Regions from separate parts of the Streptomyces sp. NPDC008150 genome, predicted to be linked through region 1. Evidence: riboswitches for the same ligand, from Rfam matches in the RefSeq annotation. Region 1 holds a riboswitch; each other region holds the start of a gene.
What was found. A riboswitch is a leader RNA that binds a small molecule or an ion and turns the genes downstream of it on or off. The one in region 1 is predicted to bind cyclic di-AMP.
Positions count from the first base shown of each region.

Region 2: linked by a shared signal. The riboswitch ahead of ACFZA0_RS22150 (HYD1 signature containing ADP-ribosyltransferase family protein) and the one ahead of ACFZA0_RS11720 (peptidoglycan DD-metalloendopeptidase family protein) in region 1 are both predicted to bind cyclic di-AMP.
Region 3: linked by a shared signal. The riboswitch ahead of ACFZA0_RS27150 (peptidoglycan DD-metalloendopeptidase family protein) and the one ahead of ACFZA0_RS11720 (peptidoglycan DD-metalloendopeptidase family protein) in region 1 are both predicted to bind cyclic di-AMP.
Region 4: linked by a shared signal. The riboswitch ahead of ACFZA0_RS24285 (peptidoglycan DD-metalloendopeptidase family protein) and the one ahead of ACFZA0_RS11720 (peptidoglycan DD-metalloendopeptidase family protein) in region 1 are both predicted to bind cyclic di-AMP.

Region 1 is NZ_JBIBHJ010000003.1:528,854-531,043, reverse strand. It holds gene ACFZA0_RS11720 (peptidoglycan DD-metalloendopeptidase family protein) at 1-811, opposite strand, end outside; cyclic di-AMP (ydaO/yuaA leader) riboswitch at 823-980, opposite strand; gene ACFZA0_RS11715 (SpoIIE family protein phosphatase) at 1,230-2,190, opposite strand, start outside.
Region 2 is NZ_JBIBHJ010000009.1:39,053-41,242, forward strand. It holds gene ACFZA0_RS22145 (DUF6881 domain-containing protein) at 1-440, opposite strand, end outside; gene ACFZA0_RS22150 (HYD1 signature containing ADP-ribosyltransferase family protein) at 441-785, opposite strand; cyclic di-AMP (ydaO/yuaA leader) riboswitch at 821-1,015, opposite strand; gene ACFZA0_RS22155 (DUF6009 family protein) at 1,343-1,714, shown strand; gene ACFZA0_RS22160 (hypothetical protein) at 2,046-2,190, shown strand, end outside.
Region 3 is NZ_JBIBHJ010000012.1:187,768-189,957, forward strand. It holds gene ACFZA0_RS27145 (FCD domain-containing protein) at 1-14, opposite strand, end outside; gene ACFZA0_RS27150 (peptidoglycan DD-metalloendopeptidase family protein) at 226-978, opposite strand; cyclic di-AMP (ydaO/yuaA leader) riboswitch at 992-1,171, opposite strand; gene ACFZA0_RS27155 (insulinase family protein) at 1,409-2,190, opposite strand, start outside.
Region 4 is NZ_JBIBHJ010000010.1:185,213-187,402, reverse strand. It holds gene ACFZA0_RS24285 (peptidoglycan DD-metalloendopeptidase family protein) at 202-1,098, opposite strand; cyclic di-AMP (ydaO/yuaA leader) riboswitch at 1,101-1,262, opposite strand; gene ACFZA0_RS24280 (tyrosine-protein phosphatase) at 1,688-2,190, shown strand, end outside.

The DNA of each region.
Region 1 (2,190 bases):
CGGCCCAGCCCGCCTCGGTGATCGTGCCGCTGTGGATCGCCTTGATCAGCGTGCCCGTGGGGGCCGCGAAGTCGAGGCCCGTGTGGTAGCCGGAGGACCAGAGCGAGCCGGCCTCGCCGAACCGCGACGTGAGCGTGTACGAGGAGGTGGGCAGCGTGTACTGCTTGGCCAGTTCGGCCAGGCGCTCGGCCTCGGCCTTCTTCTTGGCCTCCGCCTCCGCCTTCTCCTTCGCCGCGGTGGCCTTCGCCTCGGCCTCCTTGGCCGCCTTCGCGGCGACGGCGGCGACCTGCTTGGCGGCGGCCTTGGTGGCCTCGGCCTGGACCTTGCTGTCCGCCAGGTCCTGCTGCTTCTCGGCCTGCGCGAGGATGCGGGCGCGCAGTGCCTCACCGGCGTCGGAGGCGCCCTGCTCGGCGTCGGCGGTGCTGACGCCGACCGTGCTGAGCGCGGTCGCGGAGCCCTCCGGGGCGTCGGCGCCCGGCTCGACGTCGTCGATCAGCGCGCCGACGGACGGCAGGTGGGGCACGGATATGGAGACCGGCGGCTTGCCGGGCTGCGCGCTGGCCATGCCGCCCGCGCCGACGGCCGCGATGACACCGACACCGAGGACGGTGGAGCTGCGGGCGAGTCCGCCGCCGCGCTGCTTGCCCACGCGGTGCTTGCCCCGGACGACGGGGCGAATGGACTCCTCGGTGGGATTCCACTCTCCCCAGGGGGCCTCGTCGGCGCCGTCGCCGCGGGCGAGGGTCCCGGTCTCGGGGAACCGGGGCTCCGGTACCTGAGGCGCGTAGGGGGCAGGCCTGTTCGACGCCACTCGGGCGTGCTCCTTTCCTTCCGTCTCGCCTACCGGGTTAGCTGACGGGTTCGGAGCAGAAGGTCTCCTACGCGCGTATACGTCCCGTGCGGAGCACGGCCACATACGCTCGATTCACCCCAAGTTGGTGGTTCCCCGGTTCCCTCGCGGGATTCGGCGCGTGCGCACGGAGCCGCCTCTTGTGACGGCTGGGACGACCGCGCTGCGTTATCGAACGTTAATAGACAGGAGGCATGGTTTCCAAGCCGTTCTCCTTGATCATTAACGCTTCTCCGCCGGACACAACCGGCCACCGGTGGTCCAATCCGGGCGAGTTGACCGGCCCCCGCGCGACCTCTCTCATCTGACGGTGTGTCAGTCGTTATGCGCTGGGCTGCCGTCCGGGCACGCTCGGTGACAACGTCCGTGCGGGTGGCTGTCAGGGCCGGCGGACCGCGAGGAGCGCCATGTCGTCCGCGGTGCCGCCCCCGGAGTAGCGCCGCACCTCGGCGGCGACCGTCGCGACCAACTGGTCGGCGTCGTCGAAGGGGCGCCCCGAAAGGCGACGCGCGGGGTCGAAGAAGCGGCCCCGGGCGTCGCGCGCCTCGGACAGGCCGTCGGTGTAGAAGAGCAGGGTCGCCCCGCTCGGGAAGTCCGACTCCTCCACGCGGTCCGGCCACATCCCCAGGTCGCCCATCCCCAGCGGCAGCGACGGCTCGCGCACGAGCAGGGTGGTGACCGCGCCGTCCGCGTCCAGCAGCAGCGGCGGCGGGTGCCCGCGGCTGACGAGGCGGACGACGTCGAGGCCGTGCGGGATCTCGGCGAGGACCGCGGTGGTGAATCCCTCGAAGGCGTCGAGGCCGTTGCGCCGGGTGCCCTCGCGGGCCAGCGCGCGCTCCAGCCGCTGGGCGACCGCCTGGAGCGTGGCCTCCTGCTCGGCGGCCTCCCGGAACGATCCGATGACCACGGCGACCGCCGCCACCGCGCTCATCCCCTTGCCCCGCACGTCCCCGACGACGAGCCGCACCCCGTACGGGCTGTCCTGCACCGCGTAGAGGTCGCCGCCGATGAACGCGTCCGCCTGCGCCGCCTCGTACAGGGCCGCGATGTCCAGCCCGCCGATCCGGTGGGCGGGCTGCGGCAGCACGGCGCGCTGGGCCGCCTCGGCGATCTCCCGCGCGGAGGCGAGGCGTTCGTCGCTGCGCCGCACGACGAGGTTGATGACGACGGCGAGGACGGACACCGTGACCACGGTGATCACCTCGGTGATCGCGTCGACCCGGTCGACGGTGTCCAGCTCCGCCCGGAACAGCGCCACGACCAGGAGACCGGCGACACCGACGAGGACGGTGCCCCGCCGGGAGAGGATCGCCGCCGCGATCAGCGGGGCGGCGGTGAAG
Region 2 (2,190 bases), on a different contig from region 1:
AATGCTTCCTTTCGGGAGGCGAGTACGGCGATAGTTCGATGCTTTTGCGCCGTAACGACGGACCATCCGGATGCTGTTTTATGAATTCCGAGAGTCCGCTTTTTTCCCCCTTTTGCCGTAAGTCGAATTCCAGTGTCTTTTCTGCCCAGGGGGCGTCTTTTGGTGACAGATGTAGCCGCGTTCCATTTTTTCTCGAACGCCTTGGCGGTAATGATTTCAGGCGTAAATTCTCGCTGCTGGGCGATGACGTTTGGGTCGGGGATTGGGAATTCTCCCAATTCGCTACCCTCTTTCGCCCTATCGGTATCGGCGTATCCAAGGCGCCCATCTGCGAATTTTTCGACCTTGCGGCTTTCATAGCCGTCCTCGCCGATTTCGCTCCAGATGGTTACGGGATCGTCGGGGGAGTTGTGGTGCCAAACCACCTTCAGGTAGCGCATCTAGTTCATTCCCCAGTCCTTGATCCGCCCGTTCAGATCGAGAGGTTCGGTTCCGAGTACCACATATACATGGGCCCGTCCCAAGTTTACCGTCAGCCCGGAGGTGTCGATCTGGACGAAGTGCGTGAACCGTGCTGCTGCGAAGGGCATCCTGACCAGGGCGTGGGACAGGTGGCTCCCTGCGAGGCTGCCGGGGGTGATGTCAGTCAAGTACTGCCCGTCACCGTACCGGGCGTCTTTCGGGTTGGTGCTGCGGAGGGATGGGAGTAGGAGCTGACTCCTCAAGATTCCAGCCTGACCCTCTTCCGTGGTGTAGTGAAAGAGGTGCACAGGGTGACCACCCATGCCTGCAGCGGGCACATCAACCTTCTGGGACACTGAACGCCTTTCGCCACCGCCTGCGAAAGATGACCTGTCGGGTTCGGGCTGGCGAAGAAGCCCGGCCGCCCGGAGGCGGCTTCACCCCAAGAGAGACGCTAAATGATCTCTCGCCGTGCTTGGGTCTTCCGCTCCTGCCGGTCCGCTTGTCAAGTCACGTAGACCCATACAGCGGCAGGATTCGGCGGCTGCGCAGGCTGCTCCATCTCCAAGACGGAGCCCGATGTCACCCCAAATCCTAGCAGTCGCAACCGAGTTCACGTTCGACACAGTCCGGAATTGGCACACGCTGCGCGCGATTGCGATACCTGGAGCGCTAGGCCGTCCTCGGGGCACGCGAGGGTGGCCAACGATGGCCGTCAACCCATGAGGGCCGCGGCTAGCTAGACCTAAGTGTCCAGCCACATCCTGGGTCGCCCGGAGTTGATGGGAATTGCCGTGCCGTGCGCAGGGCCTGAAGTAGATGGTCGCCCAGGTTGGTGCGACCACACTGTGACTCCGGCTCCAACGCTGCGGGAGGAACGATGGGCGAGACCCCCAGAGCTCTTGAGTACGAGGACGGCATCGTGTGGACCGAAGACATCGATCGGTTCGACTACGTCAGACAAACCGTTGAGCTGTTCGTTTCAACCCGTAGGCGCCCGGTCCCGTGGACCGGTAGTGGCCGACGTGTTGGCTACGCGGTGCTTCGCCTGGACGCGCCGGCTGGAGACGAACCAGGCAGGTTCATCCGACGCGTCTTCTGGGTCAAGAACTACGACAGGTCCGAGCAGCAGCCTGATGGGACCTACGAGCGCACAGCGCCCAGCGAAGCGGTCGACCCCCGCACTGTTGCCCCCGGAGTCTGGGGCGACCTCACGGAGCGGGCCTGGGGAGCGCCCCTGCCTGAAGCGTAAAACTCTGGCCGTTGAGGCACGCACGGTGGACGAGACGTGGACGGCTTGAGCCCAGACTGACGGGTGCTCCCGCACCTGTGCAGGTCAGCGTGCTCCCTGGACTGCCCTGCTGGGGGGACTGTAAATCTGCCGGCTCAGCCTTCCCAGGTTCGAATCCTGGCGCCGCCACACGACCGAGAGGGTCCGTGAACAGCAGCAATGCTGAGCACGGGCCCTCTCGTCGTTTCCGCGGCCGGGGGAGTGGAGCGGTACCCGCCCCCGGCCGTCCCCCGAGGGCGCGTCCGGGAGCGGCTCGGGGGCGTTGTCGGCGGGCGGGGGCACACTGGCACGTATGTCGTCACGTCGCAGGTTGTGCCCCGAGTGCCGTCGCGAGATCGCCGTCGTCGCGGGGCGTTTCGCACGGCACGACCCGCCGGGAGCCCGCGAGCACGGTGAGCTCACCTCGTGCCCCGGGTCCCGTCGGCAGGCCCAACTCG
Region 3 (2,190 bases), on a different contig from region 1:
GCCGGAATGCGCATGACCGACCTCCGCCTTAATCCCCGTGAAACGTCGACGATTGACGTGTGTTCAGTGACTCTATTGCAGGCGGCCGGAATTTCCGACGGGGGGTCGGAATCCATGGATATTTTTTGGACAGCGTGACCGTGAAACACCGAATGCCCCGGCGCGATGCGCCGGGGCACGGGGAAACGGAACCGGTGTTCGGAGGGGGACCGCCCGGCGGTGCGGTCAGACGTCCAGGCCGTGCGAGCGGAGGTAGCCCACCGGGTCGACGTCGGAGCCGTACTCGGCGGTGGTGCGCGCCTCGAAGTGGAGGTGGGGTCCGGTGGTGTTGCCGGTCGCGCCGGACAGGCCGATCACGTCGCCGGGGGTGACCTTCTGGCCGACCGACACCCCGATGGACGACAGGTGCCCGTACTGCGTGTACATGCCGTCGCTCATGCGGATGACGATCTGGTTGCCGTAGGCGCCGCCCCAGCCGGTCTGGACGACGGTGCCCGAGCCCACCGCGTGCACGGAGGTGCCGCTCGCGGCGTGGAAGTCGACGCCGGTGTGCGCGCCGGAGGACCACAGGGAGCCGCCGGTCCGGTAGCCGGTGGAGACGTACGAGCCGGTGATCGGCAGGACGTAGGTGTTCAGGCGCTTGCGCTCGGCGGCGCGGGCCGCGCGGACCTTGGCGGCGTGCGCCTGTTCCGCGCGGGCGGCCGCCTCCTTGCGGGCCGCCGCCTCGGCCACCTTCTCCTCCGCGGCCTGCCGCTGGGCGGCGGCCTGCGCGTCGACCTGGTCGGCGAGCGAGCTGCCGAGGGTGACGATGGGGAGGAGTCCGGTCGGGCCGGCGGAGGGTTCTGCTGCGAGTGCCGGGGCGGCGAGGGTGCCGACGACGCCTGTCGTGGCGAGGGCCGCGACGCCCGCCATGCGGGCGCTGCCGCGTCTGACGCGGCTCGTACGGCGGTGCTTCCCGGTGGCGTGGGTGAACGCCATGGTGATGGGCGGTCCTTTCCTTCCCTCTCGCCTACCGGGTTAGCTGACGGGTTCGGAGCAGGAAGGTCTCCTACGGACTTCCGCACGGCGTGCGCGCGGTCGACCGATTCACCCCAGGGACTGCGTGTTCGCACACGCGCGGGTCCCCGGCTCCCCTGGCTCGCGCCGTACGGGGACTCGGCGATGACTGTCCGGTGCCGCGGTCGCGGCGCACTGCTCTGACGGACAGCCGCGCCGACGCTAATCGGGACAACTTTCCATCCTCAAACCGAACGGGGCTTTTGTAGCGCATGCCACAGTCCAGACGGGCCGACTCTCTGCCAATTCGGGCATAAGGAAACCCCGGTGACGCTCGCGTCACCGGGGCACCTCGCGCGCCTGCCGCCCGAACTCCGGCCGGGCCGCGCCCCGCCGGAGTCCGGACCGGGGGCTATTCCGCCGAAACGACCGTCACCGGGCCGATGTTGAGCGCCTCGACGGGCTCCTTGATCTGGGCGGCGTCGCCGACGAGGACCGTCACCAGCCGGTCCACCGGGAACGCGTTGACGACCGCGGCGGTGGCCTCCACCGTTCCCGTACCGGCGAGTTGGCGGTACAGGGTCGCCTGGTAGTCGTCGGGCAGGTACTGCTCGACCTGGTCGGCCAGCGTGCCCGCCACGGCCGCCGCCGTCTCGTACTTGAGCGGGGCCACGCCCACCAGGTTCTGCACGGCGACGTCCCGCTCGGCGTCGGTGAGACCCTCGGCGGCCAGCGTGCGCAGCACCTTGAACAGGTCGTCCAGTGCCGGGCCCGTGTTGGGGGTGTCGACGGAACCGCTGATGGCGAGCATCGCGGCGCCCGTCGGACCGCCGGGCGCGGGCGGCGCGGAGCGCAGCACCTGGCCGAACGCCCGCACGCCGTACGTGTAGCCCTTCTCCTCGCGCAGCACGCGGTCCAGGCGGGAGGTGAGGGTGCCGCCGAGGCAGTACGTGCCGAGCACCTGGGCCGGCCACACGCTCTCGTGCCGGTCCGGGCCGGTGCGCCCGATGAGGAGCTGCGTCTGGACGGCGCCGGGCCGGTCGACGATGACCACACGGCCGGTGTCGTCGGCGGTGATCGGTGCCACGGGCAGCGGTTCGGCCGTGGAGCCGGTCCACTCGCCGAGGGTGTCGCCGAGCAGCGCGTCGAGGTCGACGCCCGTGAGGTCGCCGACGACGACGGCGGTGGCCGTGG
Region 4 (2,190 bases), on a different contig from region 1:
GACCGTAGGAAGGGGTTGACGAACGGTGAGATAAGCCACTCGTAAACAGTTTCCCAACTCGGAAATAACCTTCGCACCAAGGGCGTTGAAGCGACGATTTGCGCACCGGGGACGAACACTTCGCGGGCACTGCCTTAAGGCGGACGCACCGAGGGCCGGACCCCGGGATCGGGGTCCGGCCCTCTGCGGTCCGCGGCGGCGTCAGCCGACGGTGACCCCGTGCTCGCTCAGGTAGGCGACCGGGTCGACGTCCGAGCCGTAGTACGGCGTGGTCCGGATCTCGAAGTGCATGTGCGGGCCGGTCACGTTGCCCGTGGCGCCCGACAGGCCGATCTGCTGCCCCTCGGTCACGGTCTGCCCCGTGGAGACGGAGAGCTGCGACATGTGGGCGTACTGGGAGTACTTGCCGTCGGCGTGCTTGATGACGACCTCGTTGCCGTACGCGCCGTCGTAGCCGGCGGAGACGACCGTGCCGGCCGCGATGGCCTTGACGCTGGTGCCGGTCGGGACGACGAAGTCGACACCGGTGTGGTAGCCGCTGGACCACATGCTGCCGGCGACGTGGTAGCCGGTGCCGATGGTGGCTCCGGTCACGGGGAGGGTGTAGCCCGTGGACGTGGAGGCCGAGTCGGCATGCGCGCCGGAGTCGGTGGAGGTCGTGGCCGCGGTGGCGTCGGACGAGCCGGAAGTGGCCTTCTGGGCCGCGGAGTTGGACTCCGTCGACGAGGAGGTCGTCGCCGTGGTGGAGGCGCCCGCCGTCGCGGAACCGGTGCCGAGCGTGAGCTTCAGGCCGGCGTGGATCAGCGATGGGTCGGAGCCGACGGCCGCGCGGTTGTCCTGGTAGAGCTTCTTCCAGCCGCCGTCGACGTGGTGCTGCTCGGCGATCCGCGCGAGCCAGTCGCCGGACTTCACCGTGTAGGTCGTGGCGCCGTGCGCGGCGGACTGCTGCGCGGGGGCGCTCTGCTGCGTCGCCGCGTGCGCTCCGGCGGCGCCGATCAGCGGCAGGGCGAGCGCCATGCCGCCGGTGGTGCCGGCGACGGCGATGGTGCGGGTGAGGCGCTGGGCCTTCGAACGGCGGTGCTTACCCTGTGCGGGCATGGCTGTTTCCTCTCCGGCGCCTGCGGGGCGAGCTGTCGGGTTCGGGCTGGAGATGCCCGGCCGCGAGAGAGCGGCTTCACCCCGAGCCGTTCCGGGAACCGGAACAGGCGGTCGTGCCTGTGGGTCCCCCGCTCCTGCCGTGCACGGGTGGGTGTGTGGAGTTCCGGGCGGCGGCAGGATTGGGCGTCCGTCCGGATCGGAGGTGAACGTAGGCGAACCGAACGTACGGAAACAAGCACGACCTTGTCCGCCATGGCCCTTTCTTGATCCTTTGCCCGGAATTCCGGTGACCCTGTGTGCAATTTCGCCGGATGCGGCATTTCCAATTGCCGCGGAACTCAACGGAATTCCGAGAGCGGAACCCGCCACGGACGGTCACGAATATGACGCTCCTCACCAGGACCCGGTGAACCCCTCTTTATCTGCGCCTCATTCGGGGCGAATGCACCATTGCGGACACATCGGCGATGTCGCGCACCGGTGCGGAAATCGGGCCGTCCCGCGGGCGGCGGGCCGTGTCGTAGGGTCGGAGCGCCACCGTCGGCGACACGTGGAGCCGCGCCGCCGGGGCCGTATGGAGGGAGTCCCCGTGACGCAGCGAGTGCCGTCGACCGAACCCGAGCTGACAGGCGTCCGCAACTTCCGCGACGTGGGCGGACTGCCCACCACGGACGGACGCACGGTGCGCCGCGGCGTGCTGTTCCGCAGCGGTCACCTGGCGCACGCGACCGGGGAGGACGCGGTGTTCCTCGGCTCCCTGGGGCTGCACACGATCTTCGACTTCCGCAACGAGGCCGACCGCCGCCTGGAGGGCCCGGACGTCGAGCTGCCGGGCGTGCGCAACGTGAACCTGCCGCTGAGCGACCCGGCGGACGGCTCCGGGTTCTGGAAGATGATCCGCGAGGGCGACGTCGACCAGCTCCGCTCGCTGCTGGGCGACGGCAAGGCGGAGAACCGCATGATCGCGTCCTACCGCGAGATCGTGACGACCCGCACGGCCGAGCACTCCCGGGTGCTGCGCGCGATCGCCGAGGACAGCGTGCCGGTGCTGATGCACTGCGCGGCGGGCAAGGACCGCGCGGGCCTGTCCGT